DNA from 4 places in the Streptosporangium sp. NPDC006007 genome. Region 1 is predicted to be linked to each of the others. Evidence: riboswitches for the same ligand, from Rfam matches in the RefSeq annotation. Region 1 holds a riboswitch; each other region holds the start of a gene.

Region 1 (6,989 bases):
CGGGCCGCCGAGATGCGGGAGGCCGCCCAGGAGGCCAAGGCCGCCGCCGTGACCGCAGGGAGCGCGGGGGAGAGCGAGCTGCGCCGCCTCCGCGAGCGTCTGGCCGACGCGGAGCGGCAGCTGGAGGCCACCCGCCGGGCCGCACGCGAGGGCCGCAGTGTGGAGGACACCAAGGTCCGCATGCTGCTCGACGCCCTCCAGGACGCCGCCGCCGGGCTGCGCAGGGAGCTCGCCCTGCCGTCCGGCATCCACCGGCCCGCCGACTCGGTGGCCTCCGTCGCACCGGGCAGGAACGGGGTCCAGGCGGTGCCCGCGCGGGCGCTCGCGGACGACGACCCCGCCCTGCTCGACCAGCTGCTGGCCTTACCGCAGATCCACCTGATCGTGGACGGTTACAACGTGACCAAGACCGGATACGGCACGCTCACCCTGGCCGATCAGCGCAACCGTCTGCTCACCGGCCTGGGCGCGCTGTACGCGCAGACCCGTACCGAGCTGACCTGCGTCTTCGACGGTGCCGAGCTGAACGGCCCGGTGCCGGTCTCGGCCCCCCGGGGGGTCCGGGTGATGTTCAGCGCCCCCGGCCAGATCGCCGACGACCTGATCCGTCAGCTGGTCCGCGCCGAGCCCGTGGGCCGGGCCGTCGCGGTCGTCTCCTCCGATCGGGAGGTGGCCGAGTCGGTCCGCCGGATGGGCGCCCGGCCGGTTCCCTCCACATTACTTCTACGGCGTCTCGGGCGAGCCTGAACCTTTTGGTCATATGGTGCATCGGATCCCGTGGAGGTTGATTCGATGCAGAAGATCGTCATGCTGGTCTGTGCCGCCCTGGTCGCCGGTACGGCCGCCGCCGCCCCCGGTGTTCCCAAGGGGTTCCTGCTGTATGAGAAGGACGCGGCCAAGAAGGACAACGATCCCGAGACGAACTGGACGGTCAGCGACTCGGTGAAGACCCGCCTGGCGGTGGACCCCTGTGACAGGAGCGGTGTGGGCGGGGCGGGCCGTACGGCTGTCCGGACGGTGACGTTCACCGGTGTGCCGGACTTCATGAAGGTCGAGCAGGTGCTCCTGTACGGCTCGCGGGCCACCGCGGAGCGGGCCATGGCCCAGCTCCGCGCCGCGCTGACCGCGTGCGGGTCCAGGACGGACGCGGGGTCCGCCTACCGCTACGTCTCCGCGCAGGTGACCGGCCTCGGGGACGACGCGCTGAAGGTCTCCGGGCAGGTCTACTACGGCGGGAAGACGGGGGTCGGCGGGGAGCGGAGCGTGGTGGTCCGCAGGGCCAACGCGGTGCTGGTCTACCTGTGGGCGGGAGAGTACGCCCGGCCGGTCAAGCGGGACTGGGCCGTCCAGTTCCGGGACGCCCGCCGGATGACCGCCGGGGTTTGCAGCGTCGCGGCCTGCAAGTAAAGAACAAAACGGCCAAAAAGGTGAGCGATACCTTACCTGTTCTGTACTATTTCGCCCCAGGTCTTTGCATGGGGAGGCGGCGCCGTGGCCGTGGCGGGTATGCCGGTTGGGTTTGTGCGGACGCCGATGATCGCAGGGGTGGCCCTAGCGCTGTTCCTGGTGCCGATGGGCGGGGCCTTCGCAGAACCGAAACCGACGATCGCCCAGGCCAGGAAGAAGCTGGAGAAGCTCAACGACCAGGCCGACAAGGTTGTCGAGAGGTACAACCAGGCCGGCGAGAAGTGGAAGCGGGCCCGCAAGAGGTACCGGGCGCTGAACGGCGACCTCACCCGTCAGAGCGCGAAGGTCGCCGGGCTGCGCAAGGAGCTCGTCACGATGGCCGTCAGCAGCTACCAGCTGGGCGCCGCCAACGGCTGGTCGGGCATGGTCGGCCGGCCCGACCCCGGCTCGCTGCTGAGCGGCCTGGCCGCCGTCGACCAGATGTCCGCCTCCCGCGCCGAGTCCCTGAACGCCTTCGAGGAGGCCACCAAGACGTTGCGCGGCAACCGCGACCAGGCCAGGGAGGCCCTGACCGAGGCCGATCGGACGCGTGACGAGCTGGCCGGGGAGAAGGCCAAGGCCGACAGGATGGTGAAGCTCCAGACGAAGGTGCTGCGCGATCTCGGCGCCTTCAGGACCGGCAACCCCGACAGTCCGGGAATCCAGTACGACGGCCCGGCGTCCGGCAACGCCCGGGCCGCGCTGAGCTTCGCCTTCGCACAGGTCGGCAAGCCCTACCAGTACGGCGGCACCGGCCCGGGAGGCTGGGACTGCTCCGGCCTCGTCCAGGCGGCCTGGCGCAGCGGAGGCGTCAGCCTCCCCCGCACGACCTGGGAGCAGTGGAGCTGGGGGGCCGGCCGCAAGGTCTCCCTGAGCGAACTCCAGGCCGGTGACCTCATCTTCAGCGAGGGGCTGGGTCATGTGAGCCTCTACGCGGGCGCCGGAAAGATCGTCCACGCTCCCCAGACCGGGGACGTCGTCAAGGTCGTTCCCCTGTCGGCCTACGGTCGCCGCCTGGTCGGGGCCGTCCGCCCCTGACCCCGCCCCCTCAGCGCCCCGCTCGGCCCTCAGCGCCCCGCCCGGTGCCGCTGGAGCGTTCCACGGAAGGGCCGCTGGATCGTTCCGCTGGGAGGACTGGACGCGGCTGAGGGGCGGCGGATGCGCGCGGCCTCGCGGCGATCCCGGAGGGTGGGGTGGGCACGGCGGGGCCGGGAGTGGCCCGTGGGCCGTACGCGGAGGGTGAGAAGGTCGCCAAAGATGTGACGTACGCGACAGGAGGGGCGCTTTCCGAATAATGATCCGGAGGGTGTGACGAGAGTCATATTCGGCCGATGAAGCCGCCCCCGAGCAGGTCTTCCGTGGGCGCGAGAAGCATTATTTGATCTTTAAACTTTGTGGGGGCTTTGCCGAAACGTGATGATCAGAGTAGCTTCTGGCGTCGCGGCGAGTAAGCCATACCGTCGCGCCGAGCGTCGGTCCCCCAGGCCGGCTTTCCGATAGAAATCCAATTGGTCGCCGTTCCTCCAAGGGGTCCGCCCCACCACGGTGACCTGCCGAATTCGTGCAGCCAGGAGGCATGGAGCCGGGGAACCAATAGGCCGTCAACCTACGGTCAGGGGTGAATCGACATATCTGTTGTCGTAGGGCGTCTTCCCAGCCCGAATCCGTCAGCTAACCCGGTAGGCATCAGTGGAAGTCCCAAGGAGAAATCCTGTCTACCACCCTGCATAACCTTCGTTTGTCACGCCTTTTTCGCCTTTCCCTCGGTGGGTTCGTCCTCACGTTGACCGCCTCAACCGGGGCGGTCACGCTGGGACCCACGGCGGCGGGGGCGGCGACGGACAGCGCGGCCGCGATCCAGGTCGGGAGCACGGCGAAGACTCACGTCAAGCGCACGGCCAAGACCGCGATGAACAGGGCCGCACGGCAGAGGACAAAGGCCAGGAAGGCCGTATCGGTGGCCAAGCGGCAGATCGGCGATCCGTACCGGTGGGGAGCCACCGGTCCCGGCGCGTTCGACTGCTCGGGCCTTGTCCAGTACGCGTGGCGCAAGGCCGGCGTCTCCCTCCCCAGGGTCACGTACAGCCAGTACCGCGTCGTCAGGAAGAAGGTCTCATGGAGCAGGTTGCACCCTGGTGACCTGCTGTTCTTCTACGGAAAGGGCCACGTGGGCATGTATGTCGGCCACGGCAGGATGGTCCATTCGCCGAGCAGCGGCAAGACGGTCCGGATCGTGAGGCTGAGGGGCTACTACAGGTCCTCCTTCGCCGGAGCCGTCCGTCCGGGCGGCTGACAGCGGGATACGGCCCCGTCCATCCGGTTCGGGGCACAGCCGGAGAGTTGACCCCATCGTGGTCGCCGTGGAGGGGGACAGGTGTCCGAACCGTTCAACGTCGAACGGCGTTCTCAGCGCGTCGCGGAGCCGGATCGCGGGATCCCCGTCAGGGAACGCCGCCCGTGCCGTCCGCGCCGTGGCTGATGGGGCCGGACCGGAGCCGGCCGGACGTGGTGACACCACAACCCGCTCCGGGGGAGATGGGTAACAGGTAGGGGAGGCGGCTCCACGATCACGCCTGTGATCGTGGAGCCGTTTCTCCTTGACCGCCCCGGCTCGGTTCGCCGGCGGTGTCCCGGCTGACGCGACCGCCGGTCGCCGGTCCACTAGCATCGGCTGACATGTCGCTCCCGAGAGGGCGCCGCGCCGTGCTCGCCGGGATGCTGACGCTGGTGGGCGCGGGTCTGGCCGCCGGTGCGCGGCCGGTGTCGCAGGGGGTCCGCGACCTGTGGCCCGGCGCCGCCACCGTGGTCCGCGGCGAACGCTCCCTCGTCGCCGGTCACCGCGTCCCGCTCGCGGAGCTGCGGGACCTGGCCGCGCGGGCCGACCGCGCGGCCCGGATCGTCGGCGAGGTCTGGGGGCCGGTCCGGGCGGTCGTCCTGTTCCCCGCCACCGACGCGGAGGCCGCGGCGCTCGCGGGGACCTCCGCCACCGGTGGCCTGGCCGCGATGACCGTCGCCGACCGGGTGATCGTCCTGCCGACGGGGTACGCGAGGCTCAGCGCGACCGGCCGGGACGTGGTGATCGCCCACGAGCTCACCCACGTGGCCACCGGCGCGATCCGGGGCGGCCGGGTGCCCATGTGGCTGTCGGAGGGGTTCGCCGACTACGTCGGCTACCGCGACGCCGGGATCCCGGTCAGGGTGGCCGCCGCCGAGCTGGCCGAGGAGGTGCGTGCCGGCGCCCTGCCCACCCGGCTCCCCGGTCCCGCCGACTTCGCTCCCGGCGCCTCACGCGCCGCCCAGAGCTACGAGGAGGCGTGGCTCGTCTGCCGGTACATCGCGGAGCGCTTCGGTGAGCGGGCGCTGGTGAGGCTTTACGGTAGCGATGTGGGCGGCGTGCTGGGTCTGTCGCGGGCCGAGCTCACCGCCGCCTGGCGCGACCACCTCCGGAGGGAACTCGGATGACGCGGACCGTGACGGACACGCCCTCGGGGCTGAGAGGCGCGGGATGGGCGCTGGCCGTCCTCGGCGCGGCCACGCTGGTGGTCGTGGCGCTGACCACGCCCTGGCGGGCGCTGCCCGCCGACGCCCCGCCGGTCGCGCCGGATCCGGCCCGTGACTTCACCGCCGCCCAGATCGCCCGCTCCGAGTCCTTCGACGCCGTGGTCAGCGCCCCCGGCTACCTGTCGCTCGGCTTGACCTTGATCGTGGCGGGGGCGCTGGTGGGCACCCCGCTGGGCGCGCGGCTGCTCGGCGGGCTGCGGGGGCCGTGGTGGCTGCGGGTGCTGCTCGGCGTTCTCCTGCTGTCGGCGGCCGTGGAGGTCCTGCGCTGGCCGCTGGGTATGTGGTCGGAGACCTACCTGCGCGAGTTCGGCCTGTCCACGCAGGGCTGGCCGGCCTGGTCGGCCGACCGCGTCAAGAACATCGCGGTCAGGACCGGGCTGCTGGCGATCATGGTGCTGGCGGTGGTCGCGCTGGCCCGTCGTTGCCGCCGCTGGTGGGCCCCCGCCGCGATCGGCGCGTTCGCGCTGACGGTGCTCGCCTCCTTCGCCTACCCGGTGGTGATCGAGCCCATCTTCAACGACTTCACGCCGATGCCCGCGGGCCGGCTCCGCGACGACCTGCTTGCCATGGCGGCCAGGGACGGCGTGCCGGTCGAGGACGTGCTCGTCGCCGACGCCTCCCGGCGGACCACCGCGCTCAACGCCTACGTCTCGGGGTTCGGCGCGACCCGCAGGATCGTGGTCTACGACACGCTGCTGCGAGCCCCAGGCGACCAGGTCGAGCTGGTGGTGGCGCACGAGCTGGGCCACGCCAAGGCCGGGGACGTCCTGTACGGCACGCTCGTCGGCGGCCTGGCGGCGGCCTGCGGGGCGTGTCTGCTCTACCTGCTGACCTCGGCGGGCCCGGTGCGGCGGCGCGCCGGAGTCGCCTCACCGGCCGACCCGAGGGCGGTGGGCCTGGTGATGGGGGTGCTGACCTTGGCCACGGTCCTGTCAGGACCGGCGCAGAACCTGGTCAGCAGGCACATCGAGGCACGGGCCGACGCGCACGCGCTGGACCTGACGGGGGAGCCGGTGGTGTTCGCCGCCATGCAGAAACGCCTGGCGATCACCAATATTTCCGATTTGTCGCCCAGTGCTATTGAATACCTGATCTATGTATCTCACCCCACGACGCCGCAGCGCATCGCGATGGCACGTTCCTGGGCCCGGCTGAACGGCATGCGGGAGCCGTGAACCGTACGCTGATCGTCACCAACGACTTCCCGCCCCGGGCCGGGGGGATCCAGTCGTTCGTGCACGGCCTCGCCGCGGGACGGCCGCCGGACTCGGTGGTCGTCTACGCCCCGAGATGGCCCGGCTGCCCGGGCTTCGACGCCGGGCAGCCTTACCCGATCGTGCGCCACCCCACCTCGCTGATGCTGCCCGTCCCCGCGGTCGCCCGCCGGGCGGCGGGGCTGGTCGCCGAGTTCATGTGCGACACCGTGGTGTTCGGAGCGGCGGCCCCGCTCGGCCTGCTCGCGCCGGACCTGCGCGCGGCCGGGGCGCGGCGGATCGTCATGATCACCCATGGCCACGAGGCGGCCTGGGCCGGGGTCCCGGTCGCGCGGCGGCTGCTCGCGAGGATCGGCGGCCACGCCGATGTGGTGACCTACCTGGGGGAGTACACCAGGCGGCGGCTGGCGAGGGTGATCCCCGGGGAGAAACTGGTACGGCTGGCCCCCGGCGTCGACACCGGCGTCTTCCACCCCGGCGCGGGCGGGGATCGGGTACGGGCGGCACTGCGCCTGGGGGATCGGCCGGTGGTGGTCTGCCTGTCCCGGCTGGTGCCCCGCAAGGGGCAGGACATCCTGCTGCGGGCCTGGCCCGAGGTGCTGCGGGCGGTGCCCGGCGCCGTGCTGCTGATCGTGGGCGGCGGGCCGTACCGCGCGACCCTGGAACGGCTGGCCCGGCCGCTGGGCGACTCGGTCAGGATGACCGGGCCGGTCCCGTGGTCCTCGCTGCCCGCCCACCTCGACGCGGGAGACGTGTTCGCCATGCCCT
Region 2 (6,989 bases), on a different contig from region 1:
GTACGGCGAGGGCTGGAACTTCGGCGAGGTCGCCGGTGACGCCCGCTTCGAGCAGGCCACCCAGCTCAACCTGGCGGGCACCGGGATCGGCACCTTCAACGACCGGCTGCGCGACGCGGTGCGCGGCGGCGGCCCCTTCGACACCGACCCCCGGGTGCAGGGCTTCGGCTCCGGCCTGGCCGGGGCGCCCAACGGGGCCGAGGCCAACGGCACGGCCGAGCAGCAGCGGGCCCGTCTCCTGGGATACCAGGACCTGATCAAGGTGGGGCTCACCGGCAACCTGCGCGACTACGTCCTCACCGCCTCCGACGGCAGGCGGGTCAGGGGTTCGGAGGTGGACTACCACGGCTCCCCCGCCGGATACGCCGTCTCGCCCGCCGAGACCGTCACCTATGTGGACGCCCACGACAACGAGACGCTGTTCGACGCGCTGGCCTACAAGCTGCCACAGGCGACGACGATGGCCGACCGGGTGCGGATGCAGGTGCTGTCGCTGGCCACGGCGGTGCTGGGGCAGGGCGTCTCGTTCGTGCACGCGGGCAGCGAACGGCTCCGCTCGAAGTCGCTCGATCGCAACTCCTTCGACTCCGGCGACTGGTTCAACCGGCTGCTCTGGGACTGCTCGCGGGGCAACGGCTTCGGCGCCGGGCTGCCTCCCAGGGCGGGCAACGAGGACAGGTGGCCTTACGCGCGTGCGCTTCTCGCCGACCCGGCGCTCCGGCCCGGCCGCGCGGCGATCGGCGCGACACGGGCCCGGTACGGCGAGCTGCTCCGGATCCGCTCCTCCTCCCCCACCTTCGCCCTCGGCTCCCTGGCCGAGGTGCGGCGGCGGCTGACCTTCCCCACCGCCGGCGCCTCGGAGATCCCCGGAGTGGTGACCATGCACCTGGACGCGGCGGGCCTCGACCCGCGCTGGAGGTCGATCACCGTCGTCTTCAACGCCACCCCCGAGACGCAGCCGCAGACCGTGGCCGCGCTGCGGGACGCCCGGGTGACGCTCCACCCCGTCCAGGTGGCCGGCGACGACGCGGTGGTGAGGCGGTCGGCCTTCGATCCCGCCACCGGCACGCTGAACGTCCCGGCCCGCACCGTGGCGGTCTTCGTCCAGCCCTGACGCGCCCCGCCGCCACGGAGCCGCCGCCACGCGGGCTCCGGCGCTTCCCGTGACCGCCGGGAGCCGTCAGGATTGGCCGTGTGAACCGCACAGCCGTACGCCTCGGAGTGTTTCTACTGGCCGGAGCAGCGGTGGTGGCCGTGCTCCTGGCCCTGCTGATGCCCTTCTCCTCCGGAGACTCTCCGCACGACAACCGGCAGGACGTCCAGGTCGACCGCCTGGGCGAGCGCGACCACGTGCTCACCATCGCCTCCCCCTCGCTGGGCCGCGAGGGCACGGCCCGGGTGCTGCTGCCCGAGGGCTGGCGGCCGGGCTCAGGGCCGTGGCCGGTGCTGTACCTGCTCAACGGGTGCTGCCACACCGACTACGACACCTGGGCCACCGAGGGGGACGCGGCCGAGCTCGCCTCGCGTTACCCGGCGATCGTGGTCATGCCGGAGGGTGGCGAGGTCGGTTTCTACTCCGACTGGCGGGACGGACCCGACTGGGAGTCCTTCCATCTCACCGAGGTCCGCCGGATCCTGGAGCGCGACTACGGCGCCGGGGACCGGCGGGCGGTGGCCGGGCTGTCCATGGGCGGGTTCGGCGCGATGTCCTACGCGGCCCGCCACCCGGGCCTGTTCCAGGCCGCGGCCTCCTTCTCCGGTGTGCTGCACACCCGTGACGGCTACGACGGCGTCCAGCGGCTGCTCGGCCGCTACGGCGAGGACTCCGCCGATCTCTGGGGCGACCCGCAGGATCCCGAGTGGGCCGCGCACAACCCGGCGGACCTCACCGCGAGGCTGCGCGGCACGCGGCTCTTCGTCTCCTGCGGGGACGGCTCCCCCGGCCCGCTCGACCCCGCGGGAACCGCGGTGGACCGGGGTGAGACGGCCCTGCTCCGGCAGGCGCAGACCTTCGTCGAGCGGGCCAGGGCCGACGGCGACAGCATCACCGTCGACTTCTACGGCCCCGGCACGCACAGCTGGCCGTACTGGCGGCGCGGCCTGGAGCGCGCGCTCCCCATGCTCATGGGGTCCATCGGCGCCGGGGTCTGACGCCGGGTGAGGCCGGACGTCAACGGCCGGGTAAAACGCGGGTCAGCGAAAAGATTTACCTTCGGCGCCCGGGAGGGTGGCGGCGTGACCGTCCCGTGACCGCCCCCTCTCCGGCCTCGCGCACGGGAGCGCCTCTCCCGCAGGGGTTCCCGGGTCGTGGTCGAAGATTGACACGGGCCGGGGAGCCTCGGAGCGTGGCCGGTCCGCCCGCTCGATCCAGGCGTATTCCCAAGCCATAGCAATGTGTCGGACTTGTAATCGTCTGTCCGGTTCGCGTAGCTTCTACGAATTCATGGCGAACGCCTGGACCTGCGAAGGTCCGCGCATTGCCACCACATTGCCCGACCACGCTTCACCAGGCGGATTCCTCCACCAGGGAAGCGTGGCCGCTGAATCCGCGAACCTCGCGGAACCGGGGAACCACGTTTTTTGGGGTGAATCGGCGCGTACATCCGCCGTAGGGCACTTCCCAGCCCGAACCCGTCAGCTAACCCGGTAAGCGGTATGGAAGCGAAGCAAGGAGTCAAACCCCTCATGGCCAAGCATCTCCTCACCCCCGGGAAGCACCACCTGGCCCGCGTCATCCTTGGAACATCCATCGCCCTCACCGGCGGCGTCCTCGCGGGACCCGCCGCCCTGGCGGACACTCCCGGACACACCCCGTTCGGCCCTTCCCACACCGAGACCTCCAGGGCCGCCATGACCCCGCTCCAGCTTGAGGCCGAGCGACTGCCGAAGGTCAGCGCCCAGCAGGTCCTGGACATCGCCGCCCAGCAGATCGGCGTCAGCGAGAACTCCCGGGGCGGCGGGACCAAGTTCCAGTCCTGGTACATGTCGTCGCCCCGCGCCCAGGAGACGGTCGCCCGCGACGGCGGCGCCCTCCAGGCGTACGCCAACGCCCCCTGGTGCGCGATGTTCGTCTCCTGGGTCGGCGAGAAGGCCGGCATCCGGCCCACCATGGGCTGGGACGCCTACACCGTCACCCACGCCAAGTGGTTCAAGACCAACAACCACTGGGGCACCACTCCCAAGCCCGGCGCGGTCGTCTACTTCGACTGGGCCGGCGGCAAGGACATCAGCGGGATCGACCACGTCGGTTTCGTGAAGAAGGACAACGGCAACGGCACGATCACCACGATCGAGGGCAACACCGGCAACGGCCGGGTCGAGGAGCGGATCCGGCCGATCTCCCAGGTCGTCGGCTACGGCTACCCGGTCTACAGCGACTGACCGGCTCGCATCGGAAAGGGGCGCGGCTGCCGGGCCGCGCCCCTTCGGCGTCCATTTGACGAACGGCGGCCGCCGCCCGACCCTTGAGTCGGTCGCGGGCCCGGCCGGCCCCGGCCACCGCGTCCGCCCCACGGCCTCCTCCGGCGAAAGGACCCCCGTGTCCAGGCAGTTCACCCTCCGCGGCGGCGACATGCACGCTGAGATAAGCGAGCGGGCCGCGGCCCTGCGCGTGCTCCGGCACGGCGGGCGCGACCTGGTGACCGGCTGGCCGGCCGGCGGGCCGATCCCGCACTACAGCGGCACGCTGCTCGCCCCCTGGCCCAACCGGGCGGGCGGCGCCCGCTACGCCTTCGGCGGCCGGACGCACCGGCTGCCGGTGAACGAGGAGAGCCTGGGTCACGCCCTGCACGGGCTGGTCGCCGAGGCCGGCTGGCGGGCGGTGGAGTGGCTGTCGGTGGAGGACGAGCACGGTTTCGTACGGCTGGCCCACACGATCACCCCGTCCCCCGGCTATCCGTTCACCATCGCCCTGCGGGTGCTCTACTCGCTGACCTCCGACGGGCTGACCACCACGCTGACCGCGGAGAACGCCGGCGACGAGGCCGCCCCCTACGGTTGCGGGGCGCACCCGTGGCTGCTGGCGGGCGACAGCGTCGAGGAGTACGAGCTGCGGGTGCCCGCGCGACGGGTGCTGCTGACGGACGATCTGCTGCTGCCACGCTCCCTGGAGGACGTCTCCGGCACGCCGTACGACTTCAGGACCCCGCGGGCGGTCGGCGGCACGGCCGTGGACCACGCCTTCACCGGGCTCGTCGCGGACGCCGACGGGCTGGTCAGGGTGCGGGTGAGCGGTCCGGACGGCGGGGTCGAGCTCCGCTGGGACGCCGCCGCGCTGCCCTGGGTGCAGGTGTGCACCGGCACCGGGCTGGGTCACCGGGGGCTGGCCGTCGAGCCGATGACCTGTCCTCCCGACGCCTTCAACTCCGGCACCGGCCTGATCGTGCTCCAGCCGGGCGGCAAGGTGGAGACCTCCTGGACGATCGCCCCCTGCTGAGGGGCGCCCGGCGAAGGCCGACGGCCCGGGCCCGGTGGAGTCCGGGGAGGCGGCCGGTCCGCCTCATCCGCGTACTCGGCACCGGGTAACGAATGGATCGCCGGGAGGACTGTTCTCCCGGCGGGTTTCCTGTGCCAGAATTTCAATGGGTGATGAATTATGACGCGGAACACATGTGTGATCGCCGGGGGCGGCCCGGCGGGGGCCGTGCTCGCGCTACTGCTGGCCAGGTCCGGTGTCGAGGTGACGCTGCTGGAGAAACACGCCGACTTTCTCCGTGACTTCAGAGGCGACACCATCCACCCCTCCACCCTGGAGGTGCTCGACGAGATCGGGCTGGCCGAGGAGTTTCACCGGATCCCGCACCACAAGGCGCACGCCATGGCGATGGAGACCGACGAGGGCTCGATACGGATCGCCGACCTGTCCAACCTCACCGGCAAGTACCGCTACATCGCGTTCGTCCCGCAGTGGGACTTCCTCAACCTGGTGACGACCGCCGCCGCGCGGTACCCCGGCTTCCGCCTCGTCATGAACGCCGAGGTCCACGACGTGATCCGCGAGGGCAACGCGGTGCGCGGGGTCCGTTACCGGGATCCGGACGGTGAACACGAGCTCCGGGCGACGCTCACCGTGGCCGCCGACGGCCGCCACTCCGACGTGCGCGAGGCCGCCGGGCTCGTCCCGGTGGAGCACGGAGCGCCGATGGACGTGGTCTGGTTCCGGCTGCCACGTGAGGCCGCCGACCCCGAGAAGACCTTCCTGAGGCTCTCCGCCGGCCACATGATGGTGGTGATCAACCGGGAGACCTACTGGCAGCTCGCCTACCTGATCCCCAAGGGCGGCTTCGACGCCCTGCGGTCCCGGGGCATCGAGGCCCTCCGCGAGCCGGTGGCCACGCTCCTGCCCTTCCTGGGGGAACGCGCCGGCCTGCTGCCGGACTTCGACCACGTGAGCGTGCTGTCGGTCGCACTCAACCGGCTGCGCCGCTGGCACCGGCCGGGCCTGCTGGTCATCGGTGACGCCGCGCACGCCATGTCACCGGTCTTCGGCGTCGGCATCAACCTGGCCGTGCAGGACGCGGTGGCCGCGGCCAACCTGCTGGCCGGGCCGCTGGCGGACGGAGCCGAGATCCCCGAGTCCCTGCTCGCCGCGGTCCAGCGCCGCCGTACCCCGCCCACCGTGGTGACCCAGTTCGCCCAGCGCGTGGTGCAGACCATGCTGATCCGCCCGGCCCTGGCCGGGGGTGACAGGCCGGTACGGCTGCCGCGCGACCTTTCCCGCCTCCCGGTGATCGGCGCCCTGGCCCGCCGGTTCATCGGTCTCGGCGTCCTGCCCGAGCACGTCAAAACGCCGGTTCGATCTCACCGGGTATAAAGACGTTCTCAATCCGTGGACATTCGGGTTAGATCGCGTACGCGGTTGCAATAGCCTGGTATGTCGTGAGCAACAACCTCGATTCCTGGCGGCGGCTGCCCGCGGCGCAGCAGCCCGAATGGCCCGACCGTGATGAGCTGGACAGGGTGGTCACCGAACTGGCGGGGCTGCCGCCCCTCGTGTTCGCCGGGGAGTGTGACAACCTCAAGGCCGAGCTCGCGGCCGTGACGCGGGGCGAAGCCTTCGTGCTGCAGGGCGGCGACTGCGCCGAGACGTTCTCCGGGGCCACCGCGGACTGCGTGCGCAACAAGCTGAAGACGCTGCTGCAGATGGCGATCGTGCTCACCTACGCGGCGAAGGTGCCGGTCGTGAAGATCGGCCGGATAGCCGGGCAGTTCGCCAAGCCTCGGTCCAAGGGGACCGAGGTCCGCGACGGCGTGGAGCTCCCCGCCTACCGGGGCGACATGGTCAACGGCTTCGACTTCACCCCCTCCTCCCGCAGGCCCGACCCCGGGCGGCTGCTGCGCGCCTACCACTCCTCGGCGGTGACGCTGAACCTGATCCGCGCGTTCACCAAGGGCGGCTACGCCGATCTGCGCCAGGTGCACGCCTGGAACCAGGACTTCGTGAGCGAGTCGCCGGCCGGCAAGCGCTACGAGCGGCTCGCCAGGGAGATCGACCAGGCGCTGGCGTTCATGCGCGCGTGCGGGGCCGAGCCGGAGGAGTTCCACAGCGTGGAGTTCTACTCCTCGCACGAGGCGCTGATCCTCGACTACGACCAGGCGCTCACCCGGATCGACTCCCGGACCGGCCGGCCGTACGACGTGTCGGCGCACATGGTCTGGATCGGCGAGCGCACCCGCCAGCTGGACAGGGCGCACGTGGAGTTCTTCTCCCGCATCAGCAACCCGATCGGGGTGAAGCTCGGCCCCACCACCACGGCCGAGGAGGCCCTCGCCCTGGTCGAGAAGCTGAACCCGGACAACGAGCCCGGCCGCCTGACCTTCATCACCCGGATGGGCGCGTCGAAGATCCGCGAGCACCTGCCCGCGCTGGTGGAGAAGGTCACCGCGGACGGCGCGCAGGTGGCCTGGATCTGCGACCCGATGCACGGCAACACCTTCGAGGCGCCCAGCGGCCACAAGACCCGCCGCCTGGACGACGTGCTGGACGAGGT
Region 3 (6,989 bases), on a different contig from region 1:
CAGCCCGCCCCAGGGTGGTTCTCAGCCCGCGCTCGGCGCGCGACCGGTCCCGCACCCGACCCGCGTCCGGGTGTTCGCGGCCGGTCCACGCCGGGTTCGCGCCCGGTCCGCGGCGGGGTGTTCGCGCCCGGTCCGCGCCGTGGTCCGCGCCGGGTTCGCGCTCAGTCCGCGATACGCACACCACCTGCGAAGGGGCGGTTGTCGATCGTCGCGATGTGGATGACGTCACCGGTCTGGGGGGCGTGGACCATCAGGCCCGCGCCGATGTAGATCCCCACGTGGTGCAGGTCGCTGTAGAAGAAGACCAGGTCCCCGGGGCGCAGGTCGTCCCTGGAGACGTGGGTGCCCGCCGTCCACTGGTTGCCCGTGTAGTGCGGCAGGCTGATGCCGACCTTCTGGTAGGCCCACATCACCAGGCCCGAGCAGTCGAAGGAGTTCGGTCCCTCGGCGCCCCACACATACGGCTTGAGCTGCTGGGTGAGGGCCCACCGGGCGGCCTCGGCGGCCTTGCCGTCGCCCGCGATCGGCACGTCGATCTTCACCCGGTTGCCCCGGGTGCTGCTCGCCCGGGACCGCACCTGCCGGAACAGGCTGCTCTCGACCTTGGCGACCAGGCGCTCGATCGTGGTGCGCCTGTCGCCGATCTGGTTGAGCAGGTCCTTGACCTCGCTGGTCCGGGCCTTGGCGCTCACCTGCGCGCTCTCCGCGGCCTTGATCGCCCGGCCGACCTGGGCGACCTCCTCGCTCTGCTGCTGCTGGAGCGCGTAGTTCGTGGTGGCCTGGTCGAGGAAGGCGTCGGGGTCGGAGGACTGGCTGAAGGTGAGCCCCGGGCCCAGCCCCCCCGCCATGTAGCTGCTCTGCGCGAGCAGGGTGGCCTTGGTACGCCGCGACTCCAGCTCCGACTCGCTGACGGCGAGGGTCTTCTCGGCGCTCTCGGCGGCGCGCTGGGCCTGCTTGAGCTTGACCCGCTCGCCGTTGTACTGCTCGGTGAGCGTCTCGATCTCGGTGTGCAGCTTCTCGGCCTGCTTGGCGAGCTGGCGGAGGCTGGGCTGCGGGTCGGCGGTGGCCGCCACGAGAGGGGTGCCGAGGGTGAGGGAGGCGAACGCCGTCCCGATGACCGCGAACCGGAACGACAGTCCGCGCGCCGCCTGTTCTCGGCCGCGGGCGTGCCTGCCCGCACGTCGTGCCCCACGGTCGCGCATGCGCTTCACCAACAGGCTCCTCTCTTGGCCGCCTACCGGGTTAGCTGACGGGTTCGGGCCGGAGGCAGCCCTACCGGATGCCGGTGGCACCTCGGATTCACCCCGGGGGACGTCGGGAGGGTGGGTCCCCGGTTCCCCAGTCGGGGGATTCGGCGGGTCAGCTCTTTACGTTGCTGACATCGAGGACGGACATTAGTGCAATTGGAGGTTCATGCTCAACCAGAACTGCAAAGTTGGTAGAGCTTTCACAACTGAAATGTCACGGTCGGGTCACATCATTGCATGATCGATGTGCGTGCCACGTCGGCCCCGCGTCCCTTCTGGCGGAGGTGACAGGGGTCTTCGCAGGTCCGTGCCTGTGAGACGGGGGGATTCGGTCCGTCGGCGGAGATCTCGGCTCACCGTGGTAAGCGGGCTACGGTGCGCCATCCAACGGCTCCTGGACAGGGGTTAAGGCTGAGCCGTAAATAGGTGGTGACGAGGACGTACGCTGATCGGTCATGGAGCAGGTTGCGGAGCGGTCCCCGACGCGGGCCGTACGCCACACCGGAGACGCGGGACGACGGGCGGGGGCCGTGGACGGGGGAGTGGACGCGGATCGGGGGTCGCCGAGCCGGCGGGAGGCCGGGGCGGACGCCATCGCGATCACGGTCCGGCGTGCCCGCACCCCGGACGTGCGCGGCATCCGGCGGCTTGTCGACACCTACGCCGGGGCCGGTCCTCGCCTGCTGGAGAAGGCCACGGTCACCCTGTACGAGGACGTCCAGGAGTTCTGGGTGGCCGACAGGGACGGGGTCGTGGTGGGTTGCGGGGCGCTCCACGTCCTGTGGGAGGACCTCGCCGAGATCCGCACGGTCGCCGTCGATCCCGGCTGCCGGGGCCTGGGCGTCGGCCACCGGATCGTCTCCGAGCTCGTCCGCGCCGCCGGCGAGCTGGGCCTGCGCCGGGTCTTCTGTCTCACCTTCGAGGTTGATTTCTTCGCCCGGCACGGATTTCAGGAGATCCAGGGCACCCCCATCTCGCCGGAGGTCTACGCCGAACTTCTCGCCTCCTATGACGAGGGGGTCGCCGAGTTCCTTGAGTTGGAGCACGTCAAGCCCAATACCCTGGGCAACACCCGAATGCTGCTGTACCTGACACCACGGACCGGCTAGCTTTCCTCGGGTATTGGCTGATGCAAAAGGTGACTGTTGATACCTATCTCGATACCTTGTGCTCCAGAAGCATGTGAGTCGGCCATGTGCCACATGCGCAGTCGAAGTGAGGTGACGCGGTGAGCACCGGACAGCCACCGTATCCGCAGGATGATCCCGACCGCTCACCGTCGGGGCATCCGCAATACGGACACAATGGAGGTCGACCCCCTGGTGAACCCGATCCCGATGTGACAGTTGTGGGATATCGATCGGAGGCCTCACCGTCGAACACGGGACCGGGGCAGACCCAGCCGGGTTACGGCCAGGCGGCCTACGGCCAGCAGCCGGGGACCGGCGCCTACGGTCAGCAGCCCGGTTATGGTCAGCAGTCTGATTACGGGCAACAGTCTGATTACGGTCAGCAGGCCTCCCAGCCCGGTTACGGCCAGCAGGCGGCCTACGGCCAGCAGCCCGGCTACGGTCAGCAGGCCCCGCAGGAGCAGCCGGGTTACGGCCAGGCGGCCTACGGCCAGCAGCCGGGGACCGGCGCCTATGGACAGCAGCCCGGTTACGGTCAGCAGCCTGATTACGGGCAACAGTCTGATTACGGTCAGCAGGCCTCCCAGCCCGGTTACGGTCAGCAGCCCGGGTACGGCCAGCAGCCGGGGACCGGCGCCTACGGTCAGCAGCCCGGTTACGGCCAGCAGCCCGACTACGGTCAGCAGGCCTCCCAGCCCGGTTACGGTCAGCAGCCCGGGTACGGCCAGCAGCCGGGCTATGGCCAGCAGCCCGGTTACGGTCAGGCCGCCCCCTACTCCCAGGGGTACGGACCTCAGGGGGAGATGCCCCCCGGCGCCCCGGCACCGCTCGCGGAGTGGTGGCAGCGTCTGGTGGCCCGTCTCATCGACTTCATCATCCTGGCGATCCCGACATTCATTGTCTCCAAGGTGATGACCGCGATCCTGGTCACCCAGCCGGACTTCGACCTCGAAACCGGCAAGTTCACCGCCGGGGGCGGATTCGTCCTCGCGGCCGTGCTCACCGGGATCGTCGGCGGCCTGATCTACACCGCCTACGAGTTCCTGATGGTCCGGCAGAGTGGCCAGACCGTCGGCAAGATGGTCATGGGTATCAAGGTCGTGGCGGTCGGCGGCGCGCCGCAGCCGGGCGGGCTCTCCCCCGACCTCGCGCTCAAGCGGGCAGGTGTGCTCTTCGGTCCGATCATGGTGAACGGGATCCCGGTCATCGGGTGGATCGCCTTCATCTTCTTCCTGGTGAACGTGCTCTGGCAGCTGTGGGACCAGCCGCTGCGGCAGTGTCTGCACGACAAGGTCGCCACGACGGTGGTCGTCAAGACCAAGTAGTCGCCTGAATATCGGGGCCGGCGGATGAACCGCCGGCCCCGTTTTCATACGTGGGCGGGTTCATACGCGGGCGGGAAACCCGGCCCGGTAACGGTGCCCCCTCCAGGCGCGATGGAAGCGCAAACCCATTCGCGGCGGGGAGAGGAGCGTTATGGCCGTCCACCGGCCTCCCCTGGCGACAATCCCCCTGGATCTGCGGTGTCGTGGCCCGGTGAGCCGTACGCCGCGCCGGCTCTCCTGCCCCGCGGAACCCATCCGCCCGGCCATATGGGACCGTCGGCCGTCTCGCTCTATGGGATGCCAATGGGAGGGCACTCGCCGCGCGGAGTTCCCGTCTCACTCGCCGAATGGGCGCCGCCTTGCGGACGCCCGCGCCGTCGTCGGCGTCATCTTGGCGCGGTCCGCCGGAAACTTCGTGCGGTCCGCCGGATTGTCGTGCCGGACTTCTCCTTCCACTTCCGGGCGGCACGTGAAGACCTTCTTGCCGATCCCGGCTCCACCCCCATGGCGTTGCCAAGGTTGTTGCGCGGCCCGATCCTGTTTGGTGGTTATACGGTCTACGACTATGTCCTGGATGCGGAGAGGGAAGTACTCTTGGGAAGAAAACGATGAAGGTCTGCCTTGTTCCGTCCGGCGGTGCTGTACCGCCACCCCCTGTCCGATGAACCGGGCAGCTCTCTATCCGGACGTTCTTCACGCCGGAGGCATTACCGCGGCGAACCCGCCGGTGATGATCTTCAGCTCTGCGGCAGACCTGTCCCGCCTCCCCCGCAACCACCCCTCACCAGGGGTTTCTCGGCCCAGGGGAGGGTAGTCTGGTGGTCATCAGGCCGGAGTGAGATTGATTTTTCGGCGGAGCGATCACCACGATGATCGCCCTGTCGGTTTTTTCCCTGCGGCTTTACGGAGTGCAACCGGTAAGACGGCTGGAGAGAAGCATTAAGGTAGTCAGCGGTCGACATGGCCGCCCCAGTGACACCTCTGGCCCGCAGGTGACGCTATGGTCATCTGTGGACGGATCCGGACTGATCGAGCGAGCGCCGTGCGCGGCCCGGGATGCCGCCGCCAGAAATTCCATGGTCCCCGGAAAGTTGCCCACGGTGCGGAGCGAGGACGAATGAGCGACGTATTGTCCGCGTTGATACCCCCGGTGGTCGTCGGCGGGGCCTTCATCTACGGAGTTGTCAAGCTTCTTCGCAGTGAAGCCGCAGGCCGCCGCCCGACAAAACGGCGGGATCCGTCTGAGTCGCAGAACAGCTGATCCACTCCCCCCCTCCGGAGGTCGGCAAGAATCGCCGGGCTCCCGGAATTGCCGCTCTCCGATTGCGGGTATATGTTTAGCTAGCGAATGAAACAATACTCCGCGAAAGGATTGCGTAGATGGCCAAGCAGATCCAGGAGATTCTCATCGACGACCTCGATGGGGGCGAGGCCAATGAGACTGTCGCCTTCGCGATTGACGGCACGAGCTATGAGATTGATCTCAGTGAAGTAAACGCGAAGAAGCTCCGCGACTCCCTGTCGCCTTTCGTGCAGAGCGCTCGCCGTTCGGGTGCGCTCGCCCCTCGTCGTCGCCGTGCAGGTGGCGCGCGGGCACTCACGAGAGAGAAGAGCGCCGACATCCGGGCGTGGGCCAAGTCCCACGGTCTTAATGTCAGCGAGCGCGGTCGAATCGCCTCCAAGATCGTCGAGCAGTACGAAGCGGCTCACTAGATCGTTGAATCATGCGGTTATGGCGGCCACGGTGGGGTCCGGTGGCGGCCATGACCGCATGACGCGTTTGGGTGGTCGATAAACGTCGTTCGCTTGCGGCGTATCGGGAACACCGCACCCCCCGCAGGTAGTTGGATGGAGGGTGAACGCCCTGCTCTCGGGGAACGTCTACTGCATAGAGCGGTCGCCGGGGCGGGGCTACCATGCGGGATGACAGGGCCCGGATATCCCGGACCTGCCTGACCGCTCTGTGAGGAGCGACGAGATGTTCGAGAGGTTCACCGACCGCGCGCGGCGGGTTGTCGTCCTGGCCCAAGAAGAGGCCCGGATGCTCAACCACAACTACATCGGTACGGAGCACATTCTTCTTGGCTTGATCCATGAAGGTGAAGGCGTTGCCGCCAAGGCTCTGGAGAGCCTCGGCATCAGTCTTGAGGGTGTGCGTCAGCAGGTCGAGGAGATCATCGGCCAAGGACAGTCTGCGCCGTCGGGGCACATTCCCTTCACCCCACGCGCCAAGAAGGTCCTTGAGCTGTCGCTCCGCGAGGCCTTGCAACTGGGGCACAACTACATCGGCACCGAGCACATCCTGCTCGGCCTCATCCGTGAGGGCGAGGGCGTCGCCGCCCAGGTGCTGGTGAAGCTGGGCGCGGATCTCAACCGCGTACGGCAGCAGGTCATCCAGTTGCTCCACGGCTACCAGGGCAAGGAGCCGGCCGCCTCGGGCGGCCCGCAGGAGGCCGCGCCGTCGACCTCCCTTGTGCTGGACCAGTTCGGCCGCAACCTGACCCAGGCCGCCCGTGAGGGCAAGCTCGACCCGGTCATCGGCCGGGAGAAGGAGATCGAGCGGGTCATGCAGGTCCTCTCCCGGAGGACCAAGAACAACCCCGTCCTGGTGGGCGAGCCCGGCGTCGGCAAGACCGCCGTCGTCGAGGGTCTCTCCCAGAAGATCGTCAAGGGCGAGGTCCCGGAGACGCTCAAGGACAAGCAGCTCTACACCCTGGATCTGGGCGCGCTGGTGGCGGGCTCCCGCTACCGGGGTGACTTCGAGGAGCGCCTGAAGAAGGTCCTCAAGGAGATCCGCACCCGCGGCGACATCATCCTGTTCATCGACGAGCTGCACACGCTCGTCGGCGCGGGCGCCGCCGAGGGCGCCATCGACGCCGCCAGCATCCTCAAGCCGATGCTGGCCCGCGGCGAGCTGCAGACCATCGGAGCCACCACGCTCGACGAGTACCGCAAGCACCTGGAGAAGGACGCCGCGCTGGAGCGCCGCTTCCAGCCGATCCAGGTGGCCGAGCCCAGCCTCAGCCACACGATCGAGATCCTCAAGGGCCTGCGCGACCGTTACGAGGCCCACCACCGGGTCTCCATCACCGACGGCGCCCTCGTGGCCGCCGCTCAGCTCGCCGACCGTTACATCAGCGACCGGTTCCTGCCGGACAAGGCGATCGACCTCATCGACGAGGCCGGCTCGCGCATGCGCATCCGCCGGATGACCGCGCCGCCGGACCTGCGCGAGTACGACGAGAAGATCGCCAACGTGCGGCGCGACAAGGAGTCCGCGATCGATG
Region 4 (6,989 bases), on a different contig from region 1:
GCCACCAACGCCGGGCCGGGCTCGACCGAGGAGCCCGGGTTCGCCGCCAAGTCGGTGCGCCAGCAGCCGGAGAAGGAGGCGATCGCCCGGCAGGCGGCCGAGCTCGTCCGGCCCGGCACCGCCATCGCGCTCTCCGCCGGGACCACGACCTGGACACTCGCCCACTTCCTGGTGGACGTGCCGGAGCTGACCGTGATCACCAACTCGATCCGGATCTCCGACGTCTTCCACCGCTCTCCCCGCGCCGACCGCACCGTCGTGCTGACCGGCGGCGTCCGCACCCCCTCCGACGCGCTGGTCGGGCCGGTCGCCGTGGCGGCCGTCCGCGGACTCCACGTGGACACCCTGTTCCTCGGCGTGCACGGGATGAGCGCACGCGCCGGGTTCACCACCCCGAACCTGCTTGAGGCGGAGACCAACCGGGAACTGGTCGCCTCCGCACACCGCCTGGTGGTGCCCGCCGATCACACCAAGTGGGACACGGTCGGGATCAGCACGATCGCCGAGCTGGCCCAGGCCCACCTCGTGATCACCGACTCGGGCCTGGCGGACGAGGCCCGTGAGGAGCTCACCGCGCGGGTGGGCGAGCTGGTCATAGCCGAACCCCGACAGGAAAGCGAGGCCCTGAGCCGATGAAGCGCACGATCACCCATCTGGCCGACGGCCGCGAGCTCGTCTACTTCGACCGGCACGACGACGCCGATCGGAGCGCGATCGACCGGCGAGACCTGCCGCCCCGGCCCGCCGCCTCCGAACTGCGCTACGACCCGCTCACCGAGGAGTGGGTGGCGGTGGCCGGGCACCGCCAGGGGCGCACCTTCCTCCCGCCGGCGAGCGAGTGCCCGCTCTGCCCGTCCACCCCCGGTCACCCCACGGAGATCCCCTCGGCCTCCTACGACGTGGTGGTCTTCGAAAACCGCTTCCCATCCTTCTCCGCGCAGCCGGGCCCGCACCGGGACATCGGCGGCATGAGCGAGGCCCGGCCGGGGATCGGCCGGTGCGAGGTGGTCTGCTTCACCTCCGACCACGACTCCTCCTTCTCCCGGCTCTCCCCCGGCCGGATCGACCTGGTGATGGAGGCGTGGATCGACCGCACCGCCGAGCTGTCCGCGATTCCGGGCGTGGAGCAGGTGTTCTGCTTCGAGAACCGGGGGGCCGAGATCGGCATCACCCTGGCCCACCCGCACGGCCAGATCTACGCCTACCCCTATGTGACCCCGCGCACCAGGCTCTCCCTGGGCGCGGCCGAGCGTCACCGGGAGCGGACCGGCGGCAACCTCTTCGCCGACGTGCTGGCCGCCGAGCGGGAGGCCGAGGTCCGGGTGGTCGCCGCGAACGAACACTGGACGGCCTTCGTACCGGCCGCGGCCCGGTGGCCCGTGGAGGTCCACCTCTACCCGCATCGCCGGGTTCCCGACCTGGGCGGGCTCAACGAGGCCGAGCGCTCGGCGTTCGGGCCGCTCTACACAGAGGTGCTGCGCCGGCTGGACGGGCTCTTCGGCATGCCCATGCCGTACGTCGCGGCCTGGCACCAGGCACCGGTGAACGTCGGCCGGGAGCTGTCCTACGCGCACCTGGAGCTGTTCAGCATCCGCCGGGCACCGAACAAGCTGAAGTATCTCGCGGGTTCGGAGTCGGCCATGGGGGCTTTCGTGAACGACGTCCTACCCGAGGAGGCGGCGCTACTCCTCCGATCCACCGTCACGGAATGATCACTGATTGGTCTCGGTTTGGGGTCGCATGACCATCTGTTTACCACTACTATCCTCACACATCGGACATAACATCCGATATGCCTAATCCGGGGCGCCTCGCCCGGGAGCCGGGGACCCACGCGTTTTGGGGTGAACCACTTCGGTGGAAGGGCTTCCTCCAGCCCGAACCCGTCAGCTAACCCGGTAGGCGTGAGGAGAGGAGAACCGTGGCGGCCTCGCCCCCCACGTCCCGTCGTCATGCGGCCCTGACCGCCTCCGTGCTCTCGGCCATCGCGTTCACCCTGGGCAGCGCGTCCGCGGGCAGCGCCGCCCCCAAGCCTGCCGAACCCGAGCTCCGCGCCGAACTCGCCCGGCTGAACAAGAAGGTCGACAAGCTCATCGAGTCCTACGCGGCCAAACGGGAGTCTCTGCGAAAGGCCCGGCTGGCCGAGGAGTCCGCCCAGATCGATCTGCGCAAGGCCGAGGAGACCTACGCCAAGGCGAGCGAACAGGTCGACTCCATCGCCCAGCTCCGCTATCAGAGCAGCGCCGCCGACCTGCCCGCCCTGCTGTTCGCCCCCGACATGGAGGGCGCCGTCGTCATGGAACAGCTCATCGCCCAGCGGAGCGCCTACCTGCGGGACTTCGCCCAGAGCCGGGACCTCAAGAAACAGGCCGCCGAGAAGGCGGCCCGGCTCACCGAGCAGATCGGCGTGGAGGCCAAGGTCGTGGAGACCGAGCGCCAGGGCGCCGAGAGGGTGATCCGTGACATCGAGCGGAAACTCGACCAGCTCGTCCCGATGGGTTCCGGCCGCCGCGCCGACGGCAGCTGGGTCCCCCAGCTCCCCACCGGCGGCGACAACATCACCGACCGCACCCGGATCATGCTCGAAGCCATCAAAGAACGCTTCAAACTCCCCCACGAGGTCGGCTGCTACCGCACCGGCGGCAACGGCGAGCACCCCCTGGGCCGCGCCTGCGACTTCATGATGAGCACCGGCGGCTCGATGCCCTCGGCGGAGAACACCAGGCTCGGCGACGAGATCTCCGCCTGGGCGGTCAAGAACAAGGATCGGCTCGGCGTCAAGTACGTGATCTGGCGCCAGCGCATCAACATGGGCTCCGGCTGGCGCGCCATGTCCAACCGGGGCGGGGTCACCGCCAACCACTACGACCACCCCCACATCTCGATGTACTAGCGCCGTGGAGCCCGGACCGGGAGCGTTTCCGGGGGGTGTGGATCGAGAAAAAGGGTGTGACAGTGGCCGTGCGCGCGGGAAGGATGGGGGATCATGACCGACAATCGCGTTGCTCCTCCCTATGTCGCCGACGAGGTCGGCATGCTGCGCTCCTGGCTGGACTTCCACCGGGAGACCCTGGCCGTCAAGTGCGCCGGGCTGTCGGAGCGGCAGCTCGCCCTCCGCCCCTGCGCGCCGTCCACACTCTCCCTGCTGGGCCTGGTCCGTCACATGACCGAGGTGGAACAGCACTGGTTCCACAACATCCTCGGCGGCGAGGACAGGCCGTCGATCTACTGCACCGAGCAGGATCGCGATGGGGACTTCGACCTGCTGGGCTCCTGCTCCGCCGAGGAGGCCATCGCCCGCTGGCACGCCGAGATCGACGGCGTCCGCGGGCTCTACGCGGAGCTGCCCCTGGAGGCCTTGGGCAGACGGCAACGCAGGGGTGCGGACGTCTCGCTGCGGTGGATCCTGGTCCACATGATCGAGGAGTACGCCCGGCACAACGGCCACGCCGACATCATTCGCGAGCGGATCGACGGGGTCACGGGAGACTAGTGTTCTCCTCGGCGATCGCCTCGGTGATCAGCCGGTCGAGAGCCGCCAGGTCGGGTGGGCGGGCCGCGGCCGCCTCCGCGAAGCGGGTGAGCAGGTCGGCGAAGAGCCCGCGGTCCGCCTCGTCCCAGTCGGCGATCAACTCGTCCAGGTAGGTCCGCCGGGAGCGGACGACCACCTGGAGCACCCGGAGCCCTCTCGGGCTCAGCAGCAGCCTGGCCCTCCGGGCGTCCACCTCGGACTCCTCGCGCTCCACGAACCCCGCGCCGATCGCGTCGTTGACCAGCCTGCTGGCGGTGGAGGGGTCGACGTCCAACTGCTCGGCGACGGCGCCCACGGTCACCTCGGACATCTCCCCGTACAGCCTGTACACGGCGCGCACGACCATCACGTTCGACATGTGCACCGGCCGCTGCGGATCTCCGAGCCTGCGCGTGCGCAAGGGCCGCGCCCAGATCCGGCGCAGCCGGAACAGGGCGACATCGATCATGGCCCCCGGAGTCCCGTCCTTCACGGCGCAACCCTATCGGCGTACCGGTACGCGCCGGCTACGCGCCGTACCCACGAGGCCTCAGCCGGACAGACGGACCGGGTTGACGAGGTCGGCGTACATCAGCAGGCCGGCCATGATGACCATTACGAAGGCGATCGCGTAGGTCAGCGGAAGCGCCTTGGCGATGTCGACGTGCCCGGGGGTGGGGCGGCGGGTCACCCGGGCGAAGGCCCGCTTGAGACCCTCCCAGAGGCCACCCGCGATATGGCCGCCGTCCAGCGGGAGCAGCGGAATCAGGTTGAACAGGCCGATCGCCAGGTTGAACCCCGCCAGCAGGTTGATGAAGATGACGATCTTGTTCTCCAGCGGGACCGCGGAAGCCGCGATCTCCCCGCCGATGCGGCCCGCGCCGATGACACCGATCGGGCCGTTCTTGTCGCGCTCCTCGCCGGAGAAGGCGGCGTTCCAGACGCCGACCATCTTCTCGGGGAAGCGCAGCAGCGCGCCGGCGGTCGCCGAGGTGAGATCCCACATGTGGGTGGTCACGGCGCCGAAGCCCTGCTGCTCGATGACCGTGGTGGGACTGACGCCCAGGTAGCCGACCCCCTTGTCGATCTTGCCGGGCTGGTCCAGCGACTCCCGGTCCTGGGCGATGAGGGTGGCGGTGAGGGTCATCTGCCGACCGGCCCGCTGGATCCCGACCTCGACCGGGCCCGCGCCGTGGCCACGGATGGCCCGCGTCGCGGCGTCCCAGCTCGCGGTGGGCCTGCCGCCCACCGACAGGATGACGTCACCCGGCTTCAATCCGGCCGCGGCGGCGGGGCTGGGCCTGTCAGCCGCGGTGCAGTCGGGGTTCTCGGCGTATTCGGCCGCGGTCTTCACACAGGCGGGCACCGAGGCGACCTGCGTCTTCTGCACCGCGACGCCGAAGCCCATGAGCACGACGGCGAACAGGACGAAGGCCAGCACGAAGTTCATCGCCGGACCGCCGGCCATGACGATGACCTTCTGCCACCACGGCTTGCGGTAGAAGACGCGGTTCTCGTCGCCCGGCTGGACCTCCTCAAGGGCCACGTCGCGGGCGTTCTCGATCAGGGCCTGCCACGGCCCGGTGGAGACCGAGCGCACCTTGCCGGGGTCGTCGGTGGCCCTGGGAGGCAGCATGCCGATCATCCGGATGTAACCGCCGAGCGGGATCCACTTCACGCCGTACTCGGTCTCGCCCCTGCGCCGGGACCACATCGTCGGGCCGAATCCGACCATGTACTGGGTGACCTTGACGCCGAAAAACTTCGCCGGCAGCAGGTGACCTATCTCGTGCAGCGCGATCGACGCCATCAGCCCGAAGAGGAAGACGACGATCCCGATCACGAAGAGCAAGCTCACAGGTCCATACCCCCGGTCACGGAACTATCGACAACGCCCATAAGAGATTAGCCGAATAATCCCGGGCCCAGGCTCCGGGGCGGCGAGCGGTCCGGATCCGATCACTTGCGAAGTCTTTACCAAATAGAGAGACTTCTTTTACAGTAAGCGACTGTTCGATCACCCTGCGAGAAAAGGGGCGAGGGGAAAAACTTGATCGGGATCCTGGTTGCCGAGCGCCAGCCCATGGTCCGGCGAGGCCTGGTGGCCTCGCTGGAGTGCGAGACCGACCTGAAGGTCGTCGCCGACGTGGACAACGGCGAGGACGTCGTCCCCGCCGTTCTGGAACACCATCCCGATGCGGCGGTCGTCGACCTGGACCTGCCGGGCCTGGATGGGTTCACCGTGGCCCTGCGCCTGCACGAGAACGCCCCCGGCTGCCGGGTGCTCCTGCTGGCCCGCCGGCCGAACCCCGGCCAGGTCCGCCGGGCGTTCACCGTACACGCGCTCGGCTTCATGAGCCTGGACGCGCGGCCGGAGCAGCTGGCCGACGGCGTCCGCCGGGTCGCGGCCGGGCGCAGGGCGGTGGACGCCGATCTCGCGCTGGCCGCCCTTGAGTCGGCCGAGAACCCGCTGACCCGCCGGGAGATGGACGTGCTCCGGCTGGCCGCCCGGGGAGCGCGGTCCAGCGAGATCGCCGATCAGCTGTTCCTGTCGGTGGGAACGGTCCGCAATCACCTGTCGCGGATCATGTGCAAGACCCACGCCCGCAGCCGCCTGGATGCCGTGCGCATCGCCAGCGACTCCGGCTGGCTGTGACCGGCGGCCGGCGCTCCGGCGGGTTGCCACACCCGCCGCGGCGTCGGCCACGGCCCTGGCGAGAGCATCTGCCAACCGCGGGGGGCGCGGCGTTCCTTCGATGAGAGGGCAGGTCAGAGACGCCAGATGAGGACCAGCGCGCAGTCGTCGTTGTGCCCCGACGACATGGAGGCGACGAGGTTGCGGGCACCGTCGCGGAACCCGGAGGGCAGCAGTCGCTCGGCCTCGCCCAGCAGCCGGTCGAGGCCGGCGTCGATGTCGCGGCCGGGCTGCTCTATCAGCCCGTCGGTGTAGAGCATGAGCGCGTCGCCTTTGCGGAGCGTTCCCCGATCGGGCTCGCAGTGCAGATCGGGCACGACGCCCAGCACCACGCCCTTGGCAGGGGAGACCCGCCAGGTGCCGGTGCCCGAGTCGAACTTGACCACCGGCGGATGGCCCGCCGAGGTGATCAGGTATTCGCCCGTGGCGAGATTGAGCCGTATGTGGACGGCCGTAACGAAGCCCTCAGCCTCGCGCTGACGGTGCAGGTAGGCGTTACAGGCGGTCAGGAAGTCGGAGACCGAGCCGAGCAGGCCGCCGAAGGTGCCCGACAGCATCAGCGCCCTGGTGCCCGCGTCGACCCCCTTGCCCGACACGTCGACCAGGGCGAGCTCCACCATGTCGCCCTCGCGCAGCGAGACCAGGAAGTCGCCGCCGAAGGAGGACCCGCCGGCCTGTTTGAGCACCACACGCGAGTCCCAGTCCTTGGGCAGCCGGGGCAGATCGCTCTGGTTCTTGAGCCGGTCGCGCAGCTCAAGCAGCATGACGTCACCGCGCAGGCCC

Evidence for each region. Region 1 has a riboswitch for cyclic di-AMP ahead of ABZ194_RS20780 (C40 family peptidase). Riboswitches for the same ligand answer to the same signal wherever they lie in the genome.
Region 2: it holds a riboswitch for cyclic di-AMP, as region 1 does, so the genes downstream of both, ABZ194_RS21045 (CHAP domain-containing protein) here and ABZ194_RS20780 (C40 family peptidase) in region 1, are expected to answer to the same signal.
Region 3: it holds a riboswitch for cyclic di-AMP, as region 1 does, so the genes downstream of both, ABZ194_RS08715 (NlpC/P60 family protein) here and ABZ194_RS20780 (C40 family peptidase) in region 1, are expected to answer to the same signal.
Region 4: it holds a riboswitch for cyclic di-AMP, as region 1 does, so the genes downstream of both, ABZ194_RS22180 (hypothetical protein) here and ABZ194_RS20780 (C40 family peptidase) in region 1, are expected to answer to the same signal.

What each region holds. Positions count from the first base shown of each region.
Region 1 covers NZ_JBEXUG010000027.1:49,704-56,692, forward strand. Annotated here, with positions in the region: gene ABZ194_RS20765 (NYN domain-containing protein) at 1-747, shown strand, start outside; gene ABZ194_RS20770 (hypothetical protein) at 793-1,407, shown strand; gene ABZ194_RS20775 (NlpC/P60 family protein) at 1,546-2,484, shown strand; cyclic di-AMP (ydaO/yuaA leader) riboswitch at 2,988-3,147, shown strand; gene ABZ194_RS20780 (C40 family peptidase) at 3,230-3,739, shown strand; gene ABZ194_RS20785 (DUF4157 domain-containing protein) at 4,123-4,908, shown strand; gene ABZ194_RS20790 (M48 family metallopeptidase) at 4,905-6,182, shown strand; gene ABZ194_RS20795 (glycosyltransferase family 4 protein) at 6,179-6,989, shown strand, end outside.
Region 2 covers NZ_JBEXUG010000028.1:16,303-23,291, reverse strand. Annotated here, with positions in the region: gene pulA (pullulanase-type alpha-1,6-glucosidase) at 1-1,114, shown strand, start outside; gene ABZ194_RS21050 (alpha/beta hydrolase family protein) at 1,195-2,151, shown strand; cyclic di-AMP (ydaO/yuaA leader) riboswitch at 2,529-2,668, shown strand; gene ABZ194_RS21045 (CHAP domain-containing protein) at 2,686-3,381, shown strand; gene ABZ194_RS21040 (aldose 1-epimerase family protein) at 3,539-4,435, shown strand; gene ABZ194_RS21035 (FAD-dependent oxidoreductase) at 4,595-5,812, shown strand; gene ABZ194_RS21030 (class II 3-deoxy-7-phosphoheptulonate synthase) at 5,878-6,989, shown strand, end outside.
Region 3 covers NZ_JBEXUG010000007.1:203,718-210,706, reverse strand. Annotated here, with positions in the region: gene ABZ194_RS08715 (NlpC/P60 family protein) at 162-1,202, opposite strand; cyclic di-AMP (ydaO/yuaA leader) riboswitch at 1,217-1,367, opposite strand; gene ABZ194_RS08710 (amino-acid N-acetyltransferase) at 1,841-2,356, shown strand; gene ABZ194_RS08705 (RDD family protein) at 2,596-3,702, shown strand; gene ABZ194_RS08700 (hypothetical protein) at 4,138-4,314, shown strand; gene ABZ194_RS08695 (Lsr2 family protein) at 5,083-5,415, shown strand; gene ABZ194_RS08690 (ATP-dependent Clp protease ATP-binding subunit) at 5,681-6,989, shown strand, end outside.
Region 4 covers NZ_JBEXUG010000031.1:19,374-26,362, forward strand. Annotated here, with positions in the region: gene ABZ194_RS22170 (DeoR/GlpR family DNA-binding transcription regulator) at 1-636, shown strand, start outside; gene galT (galactose-1-phosphate uridylyltransferase) at 633-1,712, shown strand; cyclic di-AMP (ydaO/yuaA leader) riboswitch at 1,784-1,919, shown strand; gene ABZ194_RS22180 (hypothetical protein) at 1,922-2,893, shown strand; gene ABZ194_RS22185 (DinB family protein) at 2,987-3,493, shown strand; gene ABZ194_RS22190 (MarR family winged helix-turn-helix transcriptional regulator) at 3,480-4,004, opposite strand; gene ABZ194_RS22195 (site-2 protease family protein) at 4,062-5,369, opposite strand; gene ABZ194_RS22200 (response regulator transcription factor) at 5,562-6,167, shown strand; gene ABZ194_RS22205 (PP2C family protein-serine/threonine phosphatase) at 6,281-6,989, opposite strand, start outside.